4 regions of the Streptomyces sp. NPDC025784 genome follow, and region 4 is predicted to be linked to each of the others. Evidence: riboswitches for the same ligand, from Rfam matches in the RefSeq annotation. Region 4 holds a riboswitch; each other region holds the start of a gene.
What was found. Region 4 has a riboswitch for cobalamin ahead of ACZ4IF_RS26095 (cobalamin biosynthesis protein). Riboswitches for the same ligand answer to the same signal wherever they lie in the genome.

Region 1 (5,142 bases), on a different contig from region 4:
GACAAGAAGATCACCGGCTGCGACTTCCTCCACTTCGACGAGGACGGGAAGATCGACGACTTCATGGTCATGGTCCGCCCGCTGTCCGCCGCCCAGGCGCTCTCCGAGGCGATGGGAGCCCAGTTCGACCGGATCGCCCAGGAGGCGGCCGGCGCGTGACGTCGGGCGGCCCGGTGTGCACCGGGCGCACAGGGCCGTGTTCCGGACGCCGCGGACGGGTTTGACGCGAAGGCGCGCGGCTACCCGCGCGTGGTGACATCGACGACTTCCCGGCAGGAGCTCATCCGGTTCCTGGAGGACCGCTTCGCCTGCGCCCAGGCGTGCACCGAGTGCGCCAGGGTCTGTGCGCTGCGCGCGAGCCTCATGGATCCGGACGGGCCCGAGGAGCAGGATCGCGTACGCCGCAAGGGCATCCAGTGCACGGAAGTGTGCGACGCGACCTGCCTGGTGCTGTCCGAGGGGACGCACCGGGACGAGGCCGCTGTCCGCTCCCAGGTGGAATGGTGCCGCGACGTCTGCCTGGAGGGCGCCCTCGTCTTCGACGAGTACGACGGTGCGCGGGACGCGGCGAAGGAGTGCCGTGCGTGCGCGCAGGCGTGTGCGGACTTCCTCGCGGTCCTGGGCTGAGGGCGGCAGGGGCCGTCCGGCGCCGCGCGCCGTGCGGGACGCTGTGGGCCGAGCGCCGCGCGAAGCCGTCCGCCGGCCCGCCCGGGCGCGGGTGGGAGCGGCACGACGGGACGGGACCGGAACGTCCGGGCCGGGAACGGCGCTCCGGCGGATGCCTGGGACTCCGGCGGGCGGCGGGAACTCCGGCGGATGCCTGGGACTCCGGCGGGCGGCGGGAACTCCGGCGGATGCCTGGGACTCCGGCGGATGCCTGGAACTCCGGCGGATGCCTGGAACTCCGGCGGACGGCGGGAACTCCGGCGGATGCCTGGGACTCCGGCGGACGACCGGAACATCGGCCGGCGACCGGAATTCCGGCCGGCGCATCAGCCCGGCTCCGCCAGTGGACGCCCCGCGCGTACGTTCCAGCGCCCCGATCGCCCGCTGAACTCCGTGGCGGTCAGGGGCGGTACGTCGACGCGCCAGAAGGCCGCGTCCGGCGCACCCAGAACCCGCACCAGCGCGGCCCGTACGACCTCCGGCTCCACCACGGCGACCGTCCGGCCCGACGCCTGCGCGGTGCCGTCCAGCCAGCCGGCCACCCGGTCGCAGAACGCCCGTACCGACTCGCCGCCGTGCGGCGCGGCCCCGGGGTCGGCCAGCCAGCCCGCCACCGCCTCGGGCTCCTGCGCGCTCACCTCCGCCAAAGTCGCACCGCGCCAGCGGCCCACGTCGAGACCGGCCAACTCCGGTGCGTCCGGGGCGCCTTCGAGACCGAGAGCGTCGGCGGTCGCACGACAGCGCACGGCGGGGGAGACCCACTGCCGCTCCGCGGCCGGCAGCTGTCCCGCAGCCGCCCGCGCGAGCCGCAGTCCGGACGCGTCGAGCGGACGTCCGTCGTCGAAGCGGGCCTCGCGCAGTGCGGCGCCCAGCGCGGCTGAGATCAAGATCACTCGACTTGTCATGTCCTCACTCTCATGGGTTCTCGTGGTGTCCGCCGGCCCGAAAAGCCTTATGGGGCAAGGGAATCCGCCGCACACCCGGTCCGTGGGGGCGCACCCCGTGCTCCCCCGTGCGCCCTTGGCCGGAACCCGCCGACGCGGTACCGTCGCGTCGAAATCGACGACGGCTCGGCGGAAGCCCGGTGGAAATCCGGCACGGTCGCGCCACTGTAAGCCCAGCACGACCCCCCCTCGCCAGGGGCGGTGAGGGCAGGGCAAGTCAGACCCGCGGCTGTCGTCCAGTGCACCACCGGAATGGGACGCGAGTTCCCCAGGAGGTTCTGCCCCATGGCGCAGTCCGTCGCTCAGCCGACCGCCACACCCACCGCGGTACCCGCCAAGCTGCCGATCGGCGCGATCGCCCCCTGGGCGGTCTTCTTCGGCATCCTGATGCTGGTCCTGCTCTACTTCGTCGGCGCCGAACAGGGCGCCACCGCAGTCGTGTCCGGCGAGAACGTCCACGAGTGGGTCCACGACGCCCGCCACCTGCTCGGCTTCCCGTGCCACTGACGACCACGGGACGTACGAGCCGATGAATTCCGCAATCGTAAGAAACCTGTTGGTGCGTGGCATGCTCGCGGGACTCGCCGCGGGCCTGCTCGCCCTGGTCGTCGCCTACTTCCTGGGCGAGCCGCGCGTCGACTCGGCGATCGGCTACGAAGAGGCGCACTCCCACGCGCACGAGCACGGCGTGGAAGCGGTGTCCCGCACGATGCAGTCCACCGGCGGCCTGGCCACCGGCGTCCTCGTCTACGGGGTCGCGTTCGGCGGTATCGCCGCTCTCGCGTACTGCTTCGCGCTCGGCAGGATCGGCCGCTTCGGGCCGCGGGCGAGCGCGCTGCTGCTGTCGGTGGCGGGCCTGCTCGCGGTCTATGTCGTGCCGTTCCTGAAGTACCCGGCCAACCCGCCGTCGGTCGGCGATCCCGACACCATCGGGAAGCGCACGACCCTGTACTTCCTGATGATGGTGCTCAGCGTGCTGCTGGCCGTCGCGACCGTGATCCTGGGCAAGCGCCTCGCGCCGCGCCTGGGCAATTGGAACGCGACGATCGCGGGGGGCGCGTTCTTCGTCCTCACGATCGGTCTCGCCTACGCGTTCCTGCCGGCCGTGAACGAGGTTCCGAAGGACTTCTCGGGCACCCTGCTCTGGCAGTTCCGGCTCGCGGCCCTCGCCATCCAGCTGACCCTGTGGACCGCCTTCGGGCTCGTCTTCGGGTTCCTGGCCGAACGGGTGCTGGCGCCTAAGCCGGCCGCCGGAGGCCGACAGGAGGTCACCGCGGGGGCGACTCCCGTGGCCCACTGAGCGGTGACGGAAGGGCGGCCCCGGTCCTCGACCGGGGCCGCCCTCCTGCGTGCACCGGACGTCAGGCCGGCCGGATCAGCAGCTCGAAGCCGTCCAGCAGCGCCGTGAGGCCGACGTCGAAGTGCTCGTCGATCTCCCTGTCGTCGGCGGCGCGGGCCAAGGGCGGCACGGGGGGCACGCGGCCTCCCGCTCGGCGCGGTGATGATCGCCGGTGCCGTGGTGGTGGCGGTGCGTGCCGAACGGGCCCGGGGCCCGGTGATCGGACAAGAGGCGCCGGAGAGACGGTGATCGGCCGAGAGGCCCCAGGGCCCGGTGATCGGGCCCCGGGGAAGGAGTGGCGGTGGTCGCCGAAGGGGAGCACGGGAAATTCCTCTGACGCGTCATCAGCATTCCCAAGTTCTGCAACACGTTCTACTCTGTGCGCCGACCAGCCGGGAGAACCAGCTCGGGCACCGGGCAACAGGAGGCGCCGTGCATCTCGAATACACGCCGGAGCAGCAGCGTCTGCGCACCGAACTGCGCGACTACTTCGCCCAGTTGGTGCCCGACAACGCCTACGCCCGGTACGCCGATCCCGCCTCGCAGAAGCGCTTCTACCGCGAGACCGTCCGACGTCTGGGCGCGGACGGCTGGCTCGGCGTCGGATGGCCGGAGGAGTACGGCGGGCGCGGGCTGACCCCCATGGAACAGTTCATCTTCTTCGACGAGGCGGCCCAGGCGGGCGTGCCCCTGCCCCTGATGGCCCTCAACACCGTCGGCCCGACGATCATGCAGTTCGGGACGGAGGAGCAGAAGTCCCACTTCCTGCCCAGGATCCTCTCCGGCGAGATCGACTTCGCGATCGGCTACAGCGAGCCCGACGCCGGCACCGACCTCGCCGCGCTGAAGACGAAGGCGGTCCGCGACGGCGACGGCGACTACGTCGTGAACGGGCAGAAGATCTGGACGACGAACGGCGACACCGCCGACTGGGTCTGGCTCGCCGTCCGCACCGACCCCGACGCGCCGCCCCACAAGGGCATCACCATGCTCCTGGTGCCGACCTCCGACCCCGGCTACTCGTGCACGCTGATCAACACACTCGCCTCGCACGACACCACCGCCAGCTACTACGAGAACATCCGGGTCCCCGTCACCCGCCGGGTCGGCGAGGAGAACAAGGGATGGCGGCTGATCACCAACCAGCTCAACCATGAACGCGTGACGCTCGCCGCGCACGGCACCATGGCGATCCGGGCCCTGCACGACGTGCAGCGCTGGACCATGGAGACCAAGCTCACCGACGGCCGCCGCGTCGCCGACCTCCCGTGGGTGCGCCGCCGGCTCGCGCAGACCCACACCCGGCTCGACGCCATGAAACTGCTCAACTGGAAGATGGTGAACGCCGTCCAGGAGGGCACCCTCACCCCGCAGGACGCCTCCGCGGTCAAGGTGTACGGCTCCGAGGCGCGCCGCGACGCGTACGCCTGGCTGATGGAGATCGTCGCCGCGCCCGGGGTGCTCAAGGAGGGCTCCGCGGGAGCCGTCCTGCACGGCGAGCTCGAACGTGGCTACCGCTCCGCGGTGATCTTCACCTTCGGCGGCGGCAACAACGAGATCCAGCGCGAGATCATCTCGTGGATCGGACTGGGGATGCCCCGGGTCCGGCGTTAGCCTGACACGGTGGAGAGCACGTTCCCGGGCGACCCGGGACTCTTCGGTCCCCGCTCCGTGACCTGGCAGATGCACGGCGACCCGATGATGTGGGTCGCCGGCATCCGCGCGCTGTACCTCCAGGCCCTGCACCCGCGCGTCGTGCGCGGGGTGACGCAGAACTCCGACTTCCGGCGCGACGCCTGGGGCCGGCTGATGCGCACCGCGGACTTCGTCGGCACGACGACGTACGGCACCGGTGAGGCTGCCGAGAAGGCAGGGGCGAGGGTACGAAAGATTCACAGCATGCTCACGACCACCGATCCCGGCACGGGGGCGCGCCACCCGGTCGACGAACCCGGACTGCTGCTGTGGGTGCACTGCGCCGAGATCGACTCCTACCTCCACGTGCTGCGGCGCTCCGGCTTCCGGCTGACGGACGAGCAGGCCGACCGGTACGTCGCCGAACACCTGGTCAGCGCGCGACTGGTAGGGCTCGACCCCGCAAACGTACCGGCGAGCCGGGTCGAGCTGGCCGCCTACTTCGACACGATGCTTCCGGAGCTCGCGGCGGGTCCCGAGGCCCAAGAGGTGGACGCC
Region 2 (5,142 bases), on a different contig from region 4:
TAGGATGCCGGGCATAGCTCACGGGGCTTCTGATTCTGCTGGCGGGACCTTCCCCCACATCAACGGGTCCTGCGCGAAGGGGAATTCTGTGTTTCGTTCGTTCTCTGCGTCGTTCGCGCGCGGGCGGGTGACAGCCCGTCTCACCGCCGCGACGTTGGTGTCGGGTCTCGTCGCCGCGGGGGCGCTCGCCACCGCCGGCACGGCCGCCGCCGACGAGACCCCGCAGAGCCTCGGTGGCGCGACCGCCACCATCGGCGACCTGAAGACCTACGGCTCCGCCGTCATCCACGATCACGGCGAGGACTCGTGGGTCTCCGCGGGTCTGTTCGAGATGTCCGTCGACGACGGCGGCATGCTGCAGACCTACTGCGTCGACCTCCACAACCCGACCCAGCGGGACGCCAAGTACCAGGAGACGCCCTGGAGCGGCACGTCGCTGGGCGCCAACAAGGACGCGGGCAAGATCCGCTGGATCCTGCAGAACTCCTACCCGCAGGTGAACGACCTCGCGGCCCTCGCCGCGAAGGCCGGCGTCGCAAGCCTCACGGAGAAGGACGCGGCCGCCGGTACGCAGGTGGCCATCTGGCGGTACTCGGACGGCGCCGACGTGGACGCGGCCGACCCCGGCGCGCAGAAGCTCGCGGACTACCTGCAGAAGAGCGCGCGGAACCTTCCCGAGCCCAAGGCCTCGCTGAACCTCACCCCGCCCGCGGTCTCCGGTCATGCCGGCGAGCGGCTCGGCCCGGTCACGGTGCACACCAACGCGGACAGTGTGGCGGTGGCGCCCCCGGCGGACGCCGCAGCCTCCGGCGTGAAGATCGTCGACAAGGACGGCAAGCCGGTGACGTCCGCCGTCGACGGCGGCCACGTCTACTTCGACGTGCCGAAGGACAGCGCGGACGGTTCGGCCGCGCTCACGGTGCAGGCCTCCACGACCGTGCCGGTCGGCCGTGCCTTCACCTCCGAGACCCGCAGCCAGACACAGATCCTCGCGGGCTCCAGCGAGTCGACGGTCTCCGCGACGGCGACCGCCGACTGGGCCGAGAAGGGCGCCATACCGGCTCTGTCCGCCAAGAAGAACTGCGCCGAGGGCGGCGTGGACATCACGGCGGCCAATGAGGGCGACGAGCCGTTCACCTTCGAGCTGATGGGGAGCGAGCACACCATCGGGGCGGACGCGTCCGGGACGGTGACCATTCCGCTCCAGGAGGACCAGGCGTACGACTTCACGATCACCGGTCCGAACGGCTTCCAGAAGCGGTTCAAGGGCGTCCTCGACTGCAAGACCCAGGGCAGCGCGAACGACATCTCGACCCAGACGGTCAGTGAGCCCAGCCCGGCCTCGGTGGGCGGCACGTCCGCCGGCGACAGCGATCTCGCCGAGACCGGCAGTTCGAACGCGACACCCGTCATCGCGGGGATCGCCATCGCCCTCGTCGTCATCGGCGGCGCCGCGGTGGTCCTCGTCCGCCGCAAGAAGTCACCCACGCAGGACTGAGCCGCGCAGGACTGAGCCGCCCGGCACCTCGACGGCTCGACAGCGGCTGACCGTACTCAGGGCGGCTTTGTGAGCCCGTGGCCCCGGCTCACCCCGGGCGCCCGGGCTCACGGGCCTTGCTGAAGGACCGCTCCACCGGCCGGCCGGACGTGTCCCGGCCCCGGGTCGGGCGGTCCCGCGCCGCGGGCAGCCGTTTGTGATCTTCGATACCCGCACGGGCGCCCGGCTTTGCTGCGGGCCCGGGCCACCCCTACGGTTGTCGGGCCGTGGTGTTCGGGAAGACCGGTGACGGCCCCTCAGGGGCCCAGGCCGGAGCGGCCCTCGCCACTGTGATCGGGGAGTTTCCGTCCCGTGCCGCCCTCCTCGGGCGGCGCCACTGGCCGTACGGCCGGGAAGGCAGGGGCGGACGCGCGAACCCGTCAGCCAGGAGACCGGCCACGGCATCTCACGAAGTGATCCACGAGGTGCTGGAGCGTGACCGCATGACCCTGCCCACGCAGTCGTCCCCTTCCCCCGCCACGTTCCGCTGGCGGCGCGAGGACACGGTGCGGACCGCCGTGCTCCTCGCCGTGATCGCGGGCCTGCATGTCGTCGCCTTCGGCGTCCTGTTCCTGCTCGTGGTGCCCGAGCACTACGAGGTCGGGTCCAGGGCCTTCGGCATCGGCCTCGGCGTCACCGCCTACACGCTGGGCATGCGGCACGCCTTCGACGCCGACCACATCGCCGCGATCGACAACACCACCCGGAAGCTGATGGCCGACGGCGAACGACCGGTGTCGGTGGGTTTCTGGTTCGCGCTCGGGCACTCCAGCGTCGTGGTCCTGCTGGCCGCGCTCATCGCCGGAGGCACCCAGCTGGCCGGGCGCATCATGAACGAGGGCTCCAGCACGCATCAGGTGCTCGGTGTCATGGGCACCACGGTCTCCGGGTCGTTCCTCTACCTGATCGCGGCCCTGAATCTGGTGGCGCTCGTCGGCATCCTGCGGGTGTTCAGGGCGATGCGCACGGGCGAGTACGACGAGGCCGAACTCGAACAGCACCTGAATTCACGCGGGTTCATGAATCGCGTCCTCGGCCGGTTCACGAAGTCCATCACCCGGCCGGGACAGATGTATCCGCTGGGCTTCCTGTTCGGCCTGGGCTTCGACACCGCCACCGAGGTCACGCTGATGGTGATGGCGGGCAGCGGCGCCGCGGCCGGGCTGCCCTGGTACGCGATCCTCTGCCTGCCGCTGCTGTTCGCCGCGGGGATGAGCCTGTTCGACACCCTGGACGGCACGTTCATGAACTTCGCCTACCAGTGGGCCTTCTCCAACCCGGTCCGGAAGGTCTTCTACAACCTCACCATCACCGGCCTGTCCATCGCGGTGGCCTTCTTCATCGGCACCATCGAGCTGGTGGGTGTCCTGCACGACAAGCTCGAACTGAGCGATGCGGTGACGGGCTGGACAGCGGGCCTCGACCTGGACAACGTCGGCTACATCATCGTCGGACTGTTCGTCGTCGTCTGGGCGGCGGCCGTGGCGTACTGGCGGCTCGCCAAGGTCGAGCAACGCTGGGCGGTCCGCCCCGCCGACGGGAGCTGACGCCGAGCTGCCGCCCCGCCGGCCGGAACCGGCGGGGCGGCAGCCGCGCAGGGGGCGAGCCCGCGCGTTCCGGTCGCGGGCGCCGCGCGGCGACTAGGAGCGTGCGTTCCGGCCGCGGGCGAGGGCGAACCCTGCGGCGAGCAGCCCGAGGACACCCACGACCAGCCCGGCGACGCCCAGGCCGCGAGCGGTCGAGTCACTGCTCTTGTCGCTCGCCGTCGAGGCCTTGGCCGTCGACTCCGACGCCGGCGCCGACGAGGACGCCGAGGACGACCCCTCACCGGAGCCCGCCCCGCCCGCGCTCTCGGCGGTGAGCGAGAGCAGCGGCGCCGGGCTCTCCGGCTCCTCGCCGCCCTTCGGCGTCTCCTCGATCCAGCGGACCACCTTGCCGTCCGAGTAGGTCTGCAGGGTCTTGAAGGTCAGCTGGTCGGTGTCGTCCGGCAGTTGGCCGAAGGCGACGTCGAAGTCCTGGAACTCGCCGTGCCGGATCCGGCCGCCGGTCCAGGTGATCTCCGAGACGGCGTCGGTGATCGTGCCGTCGTCCGTCTTGATCGGCTTCTTCAGCCTGGTGGTCGTCACCTTGGCGGTCCAGCCCGCCTGCGGAGTGACCAGAACGCCCAGGACCGGGTGGTCGGTGGGCAGGAACACCTGCACCTTCGTGGTGCTGGCGGTGTCCTCCTCATTGGGGACGCGGAAGGTCAGGACACCGTCCGTGGCGCCCTTGGGGTAGCTCTCGGGGTGGACCGTCACATGCGCGAAGGCGGCACCCGCCGCGGTCAGGACTCCGGCGGTGCTCAGGGCGGCGACGACGCCGGCGCGGCGCAGGGTGGTGCTCATCGGGGACATCAGGGGACTCCGTACTGGTGTGGAACGCGGTCAGGTCGTGTACGCGAGCCCGGCCGGCGGTCCCCGACGGGAGACGGCGTGCCGCAGCAGCACCTGCCGCAGCGCACGCGCCCGCACCGGCGCGGGGCGTACGGCACCCCGGCGCGCCGGGGCGGAGCAGGTTTCCGTCCCTACCCGCCACCACGCCACGAGACCCGGGACGAGCGTCACGGCCCACCGCAGCAGGGTCCACAGCGCGGCCTCACCGCGCCGCAGCCACCAGGTCGCCAGCAGGGCCGCGGCCAGATGTGCGGCCGTGGCGTGCGGTGTCATGGCGTGCGTGTGCGTCATGTGCGCCCCGTGCATGGTCATCGCCATGCGCGGCCGGGACGCCTCGAACCCGAAGTGGAGCCCGGCCTGCGCGGCCAGCATCCCGCCGCCGATCCCGAGCAGCGAGCGTTCCCGGCCGCCCAGCAGGCAGGCGGCGACGAAGACGGCGAGGACCCCGGCGGCGTCCGCCCGGAGCGGCGGTGCCTGTCCCGTGGCCAGTCCGTGTCCCCCGGCGGCGAGCAGCACGCACAGCACGGCGAACACCGCCGCGCGCAGGCTCCGTACTGCCGGGGACGCACTCATGGAGCCCAGATACTGCCATGCGGCGGGAGGGACGGTCGTGGCTTCCCGGGAGTCGCCCCGCGTCCGGACGCTCCGGCCCCGACACGGCTCGGATAGGGTCCGGTTGATCCTGGGAGGGACCTGACATGCGACTTCGCTGCGCCGTGCTCGACGACTTCCAGGGAGTCGCGACCGAGGTGGCCGACTGGTCACCGCTCGCCGACGACGTGGAGGTCGTCAGCTTCCGCGAGCGGCCCCGGGCCGCCGGGGGCGGCGAGGCCGCGGCCGAGGACGCGCTGGCGGCGGCGCTGGCGGACTTCGACATCGTCGTCACCCTGCGCGAGCGGGTGCCCTTCCCGGCGTCGTTGCTCGCCCGGCTGCCCCGGCTGAGGCTGCTGATCGCCTCCGGGATGCGCAACTCGGTGATCGACTACGCCGCCGCCGAGACGTACGGCGTGACCGTGTGCGGCACCCCCAGCTCCTCGACGCCCCCGGTGGAGCTGACCTGGGCGCTGCTGCTCGGCCTGGCCCGCGGCATCGTCACCGAGAACGACGCGCTGCGGGCGGGCGGCCCTTGGCAGAGCACCGTGGGCGCCGATCTGCACGGCCGTCGGCTGGGCC
Region 3 (5,142 bases), on a different contig from region 4:
GGTGTCCCACAAGCACGGATACGTGACGACGTCCGACTTCGTGCGCGGCCGCTTCGGCTCCAAGGGCCTGTCCCTGGCCGTGGCGGTCACCGGCATCCTGGCGACCATGCCGTACATCGCGCTCCAGCTGGTCGGCATCCAGGCCGTCCTGGACGTGATGGGCGTGGGCGGCGGCGACAACACGAACTGGTTCGTCAAGGACCTTCCGCTGCTCATCGCCTTCGGTGTGCTGGCCGCCTACACCTACTCCTCGGGCCTGCGCGCCCCGGCCCTGATCGCGTTCGTGAAGGACACCCTGATCTACATCGTGATCGCGGTGGCCATCATCTACATCCCGATCAAGCTGGGCGGATTCGACGAGATCTTCAAGGCGGCGGGTGACAAGTACACCGCGGCCGGCGCGGGCGGGCTCGTGCCGCCCGAGGCGGGCCAGTGGACCTATGCCACGCTCGCGCTCGGCTCGGCGCTCGCGCTGTTCATGTACCCGCACTCGATCACGGCGACGCTGTCCAGCCGCAGCCGCGAGGTGATCCGCCGCAACACCACGATCCTCCCGCTGTACTCGCTGATGCTGGGCCTGCTCGCGCTGCTCGGGTTCATGGCGATCGCGGCCGGGGTGAAGGTCACCAACGGCCAGCTCGCGATCCCGCAGCTGTTCGAGAACATGTTCCCGGACTGGTTCGCGGGTGTGGCCTTCGCGGCCATCGGCATCGGCGCGCTGGTCCCCGCGGCCATCATGTCGATCGCCGCCGCGAACCTCTTCACGCGCAACATCTACAAGGACTTCATCAAGCCGGACGCCACTCCGCAGCAGGAGACCAAGGTCTCCAAGCTGGTCTCGCTGCTGGTGAAGGTGGGCGCGCTGGTCTTCGTCCTCACCATGGACAAGACGGTCGCCATCAACTTCCAGCTCCTGGGCGGCATCTGGATCCTGCAGACCTTCCCGGCCCTGGTCGGCGGCCTGTTCACACGCTGGTTCCACCGCTGGGCGCTCCTCGCCGGCTGGGCCGTGGGCATGCTCTACGGCACGATCGCCGCGTACGGGGTGGCCTCGCCGACGCAGAAGCACTTCGGCGGCAGCGCCAAGGAGATCCCCGGCATCGGGGAGATCGGCTACATCGGCTTCACGGCGTTCACCCTGAACGTGGTCGTGACGGTCGTCCTCACGTTCGCGCTGCGTGCGTTCAAGGCCCCGGACGGCGTCGACGAGACGTCCGCCGAGGACTACACGGCGGACGCGGGCGACCCGGGGGTCGAGGTGGAGCTGCCGGTGGCGGCCCACTGACCCGGCGGTTCCACACTCCGCGGCGCCCCTCGGTCAGGGGGGCGCCGCGGTCTTTTCGCGCCCGCCGTCCTGCCGTCGTACGGCGGCAGGCCCCACCGCCCGGACCTGGGGGCCCGCCCGGGCCGTGAGGTCCGTCGACTCCACCGGGGCCGACGACTCCACCGGATCCGGCGGGGCCGACCGGCGCCGCTGCCCCGCCCCCGGGAATTCGGCGGCCCTCCCCCGCGATCTCCCCCAGACTGTGCGCATGGACACAGTCATCCGCGTCGCGCATCCCGAGGAGTACCCGGGCCTCGGCGAGATCACCGCCCAGGCCTATCTCCGCGACGGGCTGCTCGACTTCGGGGAGAGCGACGCGTACCTGGGAGAGCTGCGGGACGTGGCCAAGCGCGCCGCCGCGGCCGACGTGCTCGTCGCGGTCGAACGCGGATCCACGCCCGGCACGCAGCGGCTGCTCGGTGGGGTGACCTTCGTGCCGCGCGGCGGCGCCATGGCCGACATCGCCCGCCCCGGCGAGGCCGAGATCCGCATGCTCGCGGTCGCCCGGGAGGCACGCGGCCGGGGTGCCGGGGAGGCACTCGTCCGCGCCTGCGTCGACCGCGCACGGGCCACGGAGGGCTGCGTACGCATCGTGCTGTCCACCCAGCACTCCATGCACGCCGCCCACCGGATCTACGAGCGCCTCGGCTTCACCCGCACCCCGGACCGCGACTGGAACCCGATCCCGGAACTGGACGACATCCGGCTGCTCACCTACGAACTGACGCTCTGACAGCTCTTCTGCCACCCTCCGAAGCCGACACGACACAACATGTGGGGGTGGTCCCGCAGCCCGGCACAAGATGTATGCTCATGCTCGCTGTCGCCGCAGGGGAATCCGGTGCGAATCCGGAACTGTCCCGCAACGGTGTACTTGTGCGTGTTCGCGTCTCCGCCTGCACGCGCTGGCTTCAGTCCGAGGACCTGCCGACAGCGCACCCCGGCCGTCCGGCCCGGGTGCCGACGACGTCCGGGCCTCGCGGAATGGGCCGGTGGACGCGGTGTGCTGCCCTCCGGCCGGCGCCCCCGTGTGCCTCCGTGCCTCCCGACAGGCCCCGTGCCGAGCGAGGGAGAGCCCCACGTGACCATCGCGCCAGCCGATCCGGCTTCAGCGTCAGCGCAGCAGGCCCCGGTGGAGACGGACGGTCCCGGTACCGCGCTGCTGCGGATCCTGACCGATCTCACCGCCGACCTCCCCGACGCCGACCCCGGCCGGGTCGCGGCGGCCGCGCTGCGCGGCCGGTCCGCCCGGGCCGACGAGGCGGAGCTGCGTGAGCTGGCCACCGAGGCGGCGGCGGGACTCATCTCCGAGGACCCCGCGTACTCGCGGCTGGCCGCCCGGCTGCTGACGATCAGCATCGCTGCCGAGGCCGCCTCGCAGGGCGTCGCGTCCTTCTCCGAGTCGGTCGCCGTCGGCCACCGCGAGGGTCTTGTCGCGGACCGTACCGCGGAGTTCGTCCGCCTGCACACGGCCCGCCTCGACGCGCTCGTCGACGTCGAGGGCGACGACCGCTTCGGCTACTTCGGTCTGCGCACCCTGCACAGCCGTTATCTGCTCCGCCACCCGATCACCCGCCGGGTGATCGAGACGCCCCAGCACTTCATGCTCCGGGTGGCGTCGGGTCTCGCCGAGGACGACACCGTCCGCTCCGTGGACGAAGTCGCCGCGCTCTACCGGCTGATGAGCCGTCTCGACTACCTGCCCTCCTCCCCCACGCTCTTCAACTCCGGTACGCGGCACCCGCAGATGTCGTCCTGCTACCTCCTCGACTCCCCGCTGGACGAGCTCGACTCCATCTACGACCGCTACCACCAGGTGGCCCGGCTCTCGAAGCACGCGGGCGGCATCGGGCTGTCGTACTCCCGCATCCGCTCGCGCGGTTCGCTCATCCGCGGCACGAACGGGCACTCCAACGGCATCGTCCCGTTCCTGAAGACCCTCGACGCCTCGGTCGCCGCGGTGAACCAGGGCGGCCGGCGCAAGGGCGCTGCGGCCGTCTACCTGGAGACCTGGCACTCCGACATCGAGGAGTTCCTGGAGCTGCGCGACAACACCGGTGAGGACGCCCGGCGCACGCACAACCTGAACCTGGCGCACTGGATCCCGGACGAGTTCATGCGCCGGGTGAACGAGAACGGTGACTGGTCGCTGTTCTCCCCGGCCGACGTGCCGGAGCTGGTCGACCTGTGGGGCGACGAGTTCGACGCCGCCTACCGCAAGGCCGAGGAGGCCGGGCTCGCCCGGAAGACCATCCCGGCCCGCGATCTGTACGGCCGGATGATGCGCACCCTCGCGCAGACCGGCAACGGCTGGATGACCTTCAAGGACGCCGCCAACCGCGCCGCCAACCAGACCGCCGAGCCGGGCCACACCGTCCACTCCTCGAACCTGTGCACCGAGATCCTGGAGGTCACGGACGACGGGGAGACGGCGGTCTGCAACCTCGGTTCGGTCAACCTCGGTGCCTTCGTGGGCAACGGCGACATCGACTGGGAGCGGCTGGACGAGACCGTCCGCACGGCCGTGACGTTCCTGGACCGGGTCGTCGACATCAACTTCTACCCGACCGAGCAGGCGGGCCGTTCCAACGCCAGGTGGCGCCCGGTGGGCCTCGGCGCGATGGGCCTCCAGGACGTCTTCTTCAAGCTGCGGCTGCCCTTCGACTCGGCCGAGGCGAAGGCGCTGTCCACGCGGATCGCCGAGCGCATCATGCTCGCCGCGTACGAGGCCTCCGCGGACCTCGCCGAGCGCAACGGCCCGCTGCCGGCCTGGGAGAAGACCCGTACGGCGCGCGGTGTGCTGCACCCCGACCACTTCGACGCCGAGCTGACCTGGCCGGAGCGCTGGGCGGCGCTGCGGGAACGCATCGCCGCGGTCGGCATGCGCAACGCGCTGCTGCTGGCCATCGCGCCGACCGCCACCATCGCGTCCATCGCGGGCGTGTACGAGTGCATCGAGCCGCAGGTCTCCAACCTGTTCAAGCGCGAGACGCTCTCCGGCGAGTTCCTCCAGGTCAACTCCTACCTGGTCGCCGACCTCAAGGAACTCGGCGTCTGGGACGCGCGCACCCGCGAGGCGCTGCGCGACTCCAGCGGCTCCGTGCAGGACTTCGCGTGGATCCCCGCCGAGGTCCGGGCGCTGTACCGCACGGCGTGGGAGATCCCGCAGCGCGGCCTGATCGACATGGCCGCGGCGCGCACCCCGTTCCTGGACCAGTCGCAGTCGCTGAACCTGTTCATGGAGACACCGACGATCGGCAAGCTCTCCTCGATGTACGCGTACGCCTGGAAGCAGGGCCTCAAGACGACGTACTACCTGCGCTCGCGCCCGGCGACCCGCATCGCCCGCGCGGCCCAGGCGCAGGCGCAGCCCGAGAAGACCATCCCCGTCCAGCAGGTGGCCGACCCCGACGCCGTCGCCTGCTCCCTTGAGAACCCCGAGTCCTGCGAGGCCTGCCAGTGACGACCGCCCCGAACACCGAGAAGAACCTGCTCGACCCCGGCTTCGAGCTGACTCTGCGCCCGATGCGCTACCCGGACTTCTACGAGCGCTACCGGGACGCCATCAAGAACACCTGGACCGTCGAGGAGGTCGACCTCCACTCGGACGTCGCCGACCTCGCGAAGCTGTCCCCGGCCGAGCAGCACCTGATCGGCCGCCTGGTCGCCTTCTTCGCGACGGGCGACTCGATCGTGGCGAACAACCTGGTGCTGACGCTGTACAAGCACATCAACTCCCCGGAGGCTCGGCTCTACCTGAGCCGGCAGCTCTTCGAGGAGGCGGTCCACGTCCAGTTCTATCTGACGCTGCTGGACAC
Region 4 (5,142 bases):
TCGTCCGGGCCCTGCTCCTTGAAGGAGAACGGCACCGTGATCAGCCGCCCGTCGAACTCCGGGATGGCGACCTGCATCGCCGCGTCCATGGGGGACAGGGCGGCGTCCGAGGCGTCCCAGGCGCTCCGCGAGGAGGTCAGGCACAGCCCCTGGAGGACGGGCACGTCCAGGTCGGCGAGCGCGCCGATGTCCCACGCCTCCTCGTCGCCGCCCGCGGACGCCGGGGAGGCGTGCGTGCCGCCCGCCGCGAGCACGGTGGCGACCAGCGCGTCGGCCCTGCCGAGGATCTCGTACAGGCCCGGGTCCGCGCCGCGCAGCGAACCGCAGAACACCGGCAGCGCGTTGGCGCCCCGCGCCTCGATCGCGTCGCACAGCGTGTCCACGAACGCGGTGTTGCCGGACAGCTCGTGGGCCCGGTAGAACAGCACGCCGACCGTGGGACGGCCCTCGGCGGCCACGCGCTCGCCGTGCACACCGAACTCGGCCGTCCGGTGCGGCTCCTCGAAGCCCTCCCCGGTGAGCAGCACGGTGTCGGAGAGGAACCGCGCCAGTTCGGTGAGGTTGGCCGGGCCGCCCTCCACCAAGTAGCGCAGCGCCTCCGCGACCACACCGGCGGGCACCGACGACTCGGCCATCAACTCGGCGTCGGGCACGGACTCGCCGCCGAGCAGGACGGTCGGCACACCCGACGCCCGCAGCACGGCCAGGCCCTCCTCCCAGGCGCGCTTTCCGCCCAGCAGCCGTACGACGGCGACGTCCGCGCCGTCGAGAAGAGCGGGCAGCTCCGTCACGACGTCCACCCGGGTCGGATTGCCGATCCGGTACGGGGCGCCGGAGGCACGGGCCGCCAGCAGATCCGTGTCGGCGGTCGACAACAACAACACTGTGCTCATGCGGGCGCTCCCGGTGGAATGAAAGGCAGTCCTTGCGGCGCGCCCGACTCGATGAGCCGCAACAGCGCTTCCGTGTCCGCGTGTTCGTCGATCAGATCGCCGAGCCGGTCCAGCTGCTCCTCGCGCAGCGCCGCGAACGACGTGTCGGCGGCCAGCACGAAGCGGCGGCCCGCGGCGGCGGCTACCTCGCGCAGGAAGGCCCGCCGGAATCCGTCCGACTCCAGCGAACCGTGCCAGTGGGTGCCCCACACGGAGCCGACGCGGCATCCGTCCAAGAAGGGTTCCCCGCCGGTGACATCGGCGACACCGTGGTGGATCTCGTACCCCTCGACCCGTTCGCCCAGGGCCTCGCCGACCGGTCTGGTCAGCGTCTTCTCGTGCGCGAACCGCACCCGCACCGGGAGCAGTCCGAGCCCGTCGACGTGGCCTGCGCGGCTCTCCACGTCGTCCTCGATGTGCTCGCCGAGCAGCTGGAAGCCGCCGCAGATGCCGAGCGTGGGCCGCCCCTCGGCGGCCCGGCGCAGCAGCGCGTCGGCGAGGCCGCGCTCGCGCAGCCACTCCAGCGCCTTCACGGTTCCCCGCGTCCCGGGCACGACGACCAGGTCGGCGTCGGCGAGTTCCTCGGCCCGGTCCACGAACCGCACGACCACGCCGGGTTCGGCGGCCAGCGCGTCGACGTCCGTGAAGTTCGACATCAGCGGCACCGCGCAGACGGAGACCCGCAGGACGTCCTCGCCGACCGGGGCGGTGACCTCCGACTCGCGGACCGCCCCGCGCAGCGACACCCGCAGCCCGTCCTCCTCGTCGATGCCGAGGCCGTGCCGGAACGGCAGCACGCCGTAGGAGGGCCGCCCGGTGAGGTCCTTCAGCATGTCGAGACCGGGTTCCAGCAGCGACACGTCGCCGCGGAACTTGTTGACGAGGAACCCGGCGACGAGCGCCTGGTCCTCGCGCGACAGCAGCGCGACGGTCCCGAAGAACGAGGCGAACACACCGCCGCGGTCGATGTCGCCGACGACGAGCACGGGCAGCCCCGCGTTGCGGGCGATGCCCATGTTCACGATGTCGGTGCGCCGCAGATTGATCTCGGCAGGGCTGCCGGCCCCCTCACAGATCACCGCGTCATACGTGCCCCGCAACTCGGCCAGACAGTCCAGGACCGTGCCGAGGAGCGCCTGTTGGCGGCCCCCGTGGTAGCCGCGCGCGCTCATCTCGCCCACGGGCTTGCCCATGAGCACGACCTGACTGCTCCGGTCGCTGCCCGGCTTGAGCAGCACGGGGTTCATCAGCGCGGTCGGCTCCACGCGCGCGGCCTGCGCCTGCATGGCCTGCGCGCGCCCGATCTCGGCACCCTCACGGGTGACGAAGGAGTTGAGGGACATGTTCTGCGCCTTGAACGGCGCGACCTTGACGCCCCGTCGCACCAGCCACCGGCAGATCCCGGCGGTGACGACGCTCTTGCCGGCGTCGGAGGTCGTCCCGGCGATCAGCAGTCCGCCGCTCATGACACTGCTCCTTCGCGCGCTCCGGCATCCATGGCGTACCCCTCCCCGGTCATGCCCCGGCCCCTCTCCGCCGAGCGGCGGCGCGCCCGACGAGCGTCCGCCCGACGGCGCACGCGCCCAGCGCCAGCCAGCCCACGCGGCGCGACAGCCGTACGGCCCGTTCGATGTCGGCGACGGCCACCGCACGGCCGTCGCCGTTGAGGACGGGCCGGTGCTCGACCCGGCCCGCGTACGAGAGCGTCCCGCCGAGCCGCACCCCGAGCGCCCCCGCGAACGAGGCCTCCACCGGACCGGCGTTGGGACTCGGATGCTTGTGGGCATCCGTGCGCCAGGCGCGGGCGGCGCTGCGCGGGGCGCCACCGGCGACGGTCGCGAGCACGGCGGTCAGCCGCGCCCCCGGCCAGCCGGCGACGTCGTCGAGCCGCGCCGAAGCCCAGCCGTACCGGCGGTACTTGGGCGACTTGTGTCCGACCATCGCGTCGAGCGTGTTCACGGCGCGGAAGGCGACCAGACCGGGCGCACCGCCGACGGCACCCCACACCAGGGCTCCCACCACGGCGTCGGAGGTGTTCTCGGCCACGGACTCGACGACGGCCCGCGCGATCCCGTCGGCGTCCAGCGCCTGGGGGTCGCGCCCGCACAGGTGCGGCAGCCGTTCCCGGGCCACCTCCACGTCGCCGGTGGCGAGCGCCGAGCCGATCGCCCGTGCCTCACGGCCGAGTGTGGTGCCGCCGACGACGGCCCAGGTGGCGGCGGCGGTCAGCGCGACGGAGGCGGCGGGGGAGGGCCGGACGGCACGGTGGGCGAGGGCGGCGAGGGCGGTGGCACCGCCCACGCACACGGCGGCGTGCAGCGCACCCCGTCCGCGGTCGTCCCGCCACAACACCCGTTCCACGGCGCCCGCGGCCCGCCCGAACACGGCGACCGGATGCCCCCGGCGAGGATCGCCGAGCAGCAGGTCGCCGAGAAGGCCGGCGGCGGCGCCGTACGCGAAGACGCGATCGGCACGCATCGGTTCAGCCGGCCGTCAGGTCGGTCTCAACCGTCGTTCGCGTCCTGCGCAGAGCACTTGGGCAGCCGTGCATGGCGACATGTCCTCACTCAGGGTGTCCACGCCCTGGTTCGACGAGACCGGCGGTGAGAGTTCCTGGCTCCCGGGACATCTCTTCCCCGGTGACAGTGGCGGGACCGCGCCGGACTTGCACCGGCTTCCTCTCTTGCCGCCGTACTTGGCTCCGGCAGTCCACCACGGGGCGAGAACAGCCGTCAACTTGCTGTTGACCTGCGAGGAGAGAGTGTGCTGAGCCCCACACCGCCACCACGCCCGGCTGCCCGCCAAGACCGAATTGCGCCGTTCTCCGGGGCCGTTGCACAGGCCCGCGGACCGCCCTCCGACGACCCGGAACGCATCCCGCCGCGCGCGTCCGCCTGTCGTCCCCTCGCGCCGGAGGGCCCCGGCACGACGAAGGGCGGGTACGGGACTACGTGTCCCGTACCCGCCCTTCGTGCGGCAGAGCGTCGCCCGTGTCAGGAGACGATGATGAAGATCCCGTACGCCACGGCCGCCGCGCAGGCCGCGAAGCAGGCGTACGCGCCGGTGACCGCGAGGGCCGCCGAGTCGCCCCGGGCGGACGCCGACTCACGCTTGGAGAGGCCGACGATGCCGAGGGTGAAGAGGCCGACGAGTGCCACGGTGGCCCCGAGGCTGACTCCGAAGACGGAGCCGAGAGCTGCCCAGTCGATGTTCATGCTGTTCGTTCCTTACACCGTGGCCGGGCGGGTGGGTTCGGCGGAGGGGCCGGGGTCCGGCACCGGGATGGTGGCCTTGAGCTCGGTGTCGGCCGCGGTGACCGGGCCGGCCGGCGGCACGGCGACGGCGGCCATCGCCGTGGTGACGACGCCGGCGGGCTCGGCGTCGACGTCGTTCACGTTGTCGACGGTGACCGGCTGGCGGCGCGACAGCGTCCAGATGACGCCGGCGCCGGCGACCAGCAGCACGCCCGTGAGGACGATGCCCCAGGTGCCCTGCTTGGTCAGGAACTCGGCGGAGGCACCGGCCAGACCCGCGGCCGGCAGGGTCAGACCCCAGGCCACGAACATGCGGGTCGCGGTCGACCAGCGGACCACACCGCCCTTGCGGCCGAGGCCCGAGCCCATCACGGCGCCGGAGCAGACCTGGGTGGTGGAGAGGGAGAAGCCGATGTGCGAGGAGGCCAGGATGGCCGTCGCGGCGCTGGTCTGGGCGGCGAAGCCCTGCGGCGGCGCGAGATCGGTGAGGCCCTTGCCCATCGTGCGGATGATGCGCCAGCCGCCCAGGTAGGTGCCGAGCGCGATGGCCATACCGGCCGAGACGATGACCCAGGTGGGAGGGTTCGAGCCGGGGGCGATGACGCCGCCGGTGACCAGGGCCAGGGTGATGATGCCCATCGTCTTCTGCGCGTCGTTCGTGCCGTGGGCGAGGGAGACCAGGCCGGCGGAGGCGATCTGGCCGGCGCGGTAGCCCTTGGCGGTCGCCTTCTCCTCGACGCGACCGCCGATGCGGTAGGTCAGCCGGGTGGCCAGCATGGCGGCGATTCCGGCCACGATCGGCGCGGCCACCGCGGGGATGAGCACCTTGGTGACGACGGTCGAACCGTTCACCGACGACCAGCCCGCCGACATGACGGCGGCACCGATGAGGCCGCCGAAGAGTGCGTGGGAGGAGCTGGAGGGCAGACCCAGGAGCCAGGTCAGCAGATTCCACA

Region 1: it holds a riboswitch for cobalamin, as region 4 does, so the genes downstream of both, ACZ4IF_RS30480 (CbtB domain-containing protein) here and ACZ4IF_RS26095 (cobalamin biosynthesis protein) in region 4, are expected to answer to the same signal.
Region 2: it holds a riboswitch for cobalamin, as region 4 does, so the genes downstream of both, nicT (Nickel transporter NicT) here and ACZ4IF_RS26095 (cobalamin biosynthesis protein) in region 4, are expected to answer to the same signal.
Region 3: it holds a riboswitch for cobalamin, as region 4 does, so the genes downstream of both, ACZ4IF_RS34120 (ribonucleoside-diphosphate reductase subunit alpha) here and ACZ4IF_RS26095 (cobalamin biosynthesis protein) in region 4, are expected to answer to the same signal.

What each region holds. Positions count from the first base shown of each region.
Region 1 is NZ_JBVHMN010000015.1:221,604-226,745, reverse strand. It holds gene ACZ4IF_RS30495 (nuclear transport factor 2 family protein) at 1-159, shown strand, start outside; gene ACZ4IF_RS30490 (four-helix bundle copper-binding protein) at 253-627, shown strand; gene ACZ4IF_RS30485 (histidine phosphatase family protein) at 993-1,571, opposite strand; cobalamin riboswitch at 1,717-1,857, shown strand; gene ACZ4IF_RS30480 (CbtB domain-containing protein) at 1,896-2,117, shown strand; gene ACZ4IF_RS30475 (CbtA family protein) at 2,140-2,910, shown strand; gene ACZ4IF_RS30470 (acyl-CoA dehydrogenase family protein) at 3,382-4,563, shown strand; gene ACZ4IF_RS30465 (oxygenase MpaB family protein) at 4,633-5,142, shown strand, end outside.
Region 2 is NZ_JBVHMN010000001.1:1,029,120-1,034,261, forward strand. It holds gene ACZ4IF_RS04460 (Cys-Gln thioester bond-forming surface protein) at 128-1,498, shown strand; cobalamin riboswitch at 1,749-1,952, shown strand; gene nicT (Nickel transporter NicT) at 1,981-3,084, shown strand; gene ACZ4IF_RS04470 (YcnI family copper-binding membrane protein) at 3,178-3,930, opposite strand; gene ACZ4IF_RS04475 (hypothetical protein) at 3,961-4,542, opposite strand; gene ACZ4IF_RS04480 (D-2-hydroxyacid dehydrogenase family protein) at 4,668-5,142, shown strand, end outside.
Region 3 is NZ_JBVHMN010000019.1:93,651-98,792, reverse strand. It holds gene mctP (monocarboxylate uptake permease MctP) at 1-1,285, shown strand, start outside; gene ACZ4IF_RS34125 (GNAT family N-acetyltransferase) at 1,533-2,057, shown strand; cobalamin riboswitch at 2,132-2,270, shown strand; gene ACZ4IF_RS34120 (ribonucleoside-diphosphate reductase subunit alpha) at 2,406-4,787, shown strand; gene ACZ4IF_RS34115 (ribonucleotide-diphosphate reductase subunit beta) at 4,850-5,142, shown strand, end outside.
Region 4 is NZ_JBVHMN010000012.1:69,570-74,711, reverse strand. It holds gene cobN (cobaltochelatase subunit CobN) at 1-893, opposite strand, end outside; gene ACZ4IF_RS26100 (cobyric acid synthase) at 890-2,398, opposite strand; gene ACZ4IF_RS26095 (cobalamin biosynthesis protein) at 2,448-3,410, opposite strand; cobalamin riboswitch at 3,521-3,661, opposite strand; gene ACZ4IF_RS26090 (hypothetical protein) at 3,926-4,147, opposite strand; gene ACZ4IF_RS26085 (inorganic phosphate transporter) at 4,160-5,142, opposite strand, start outside.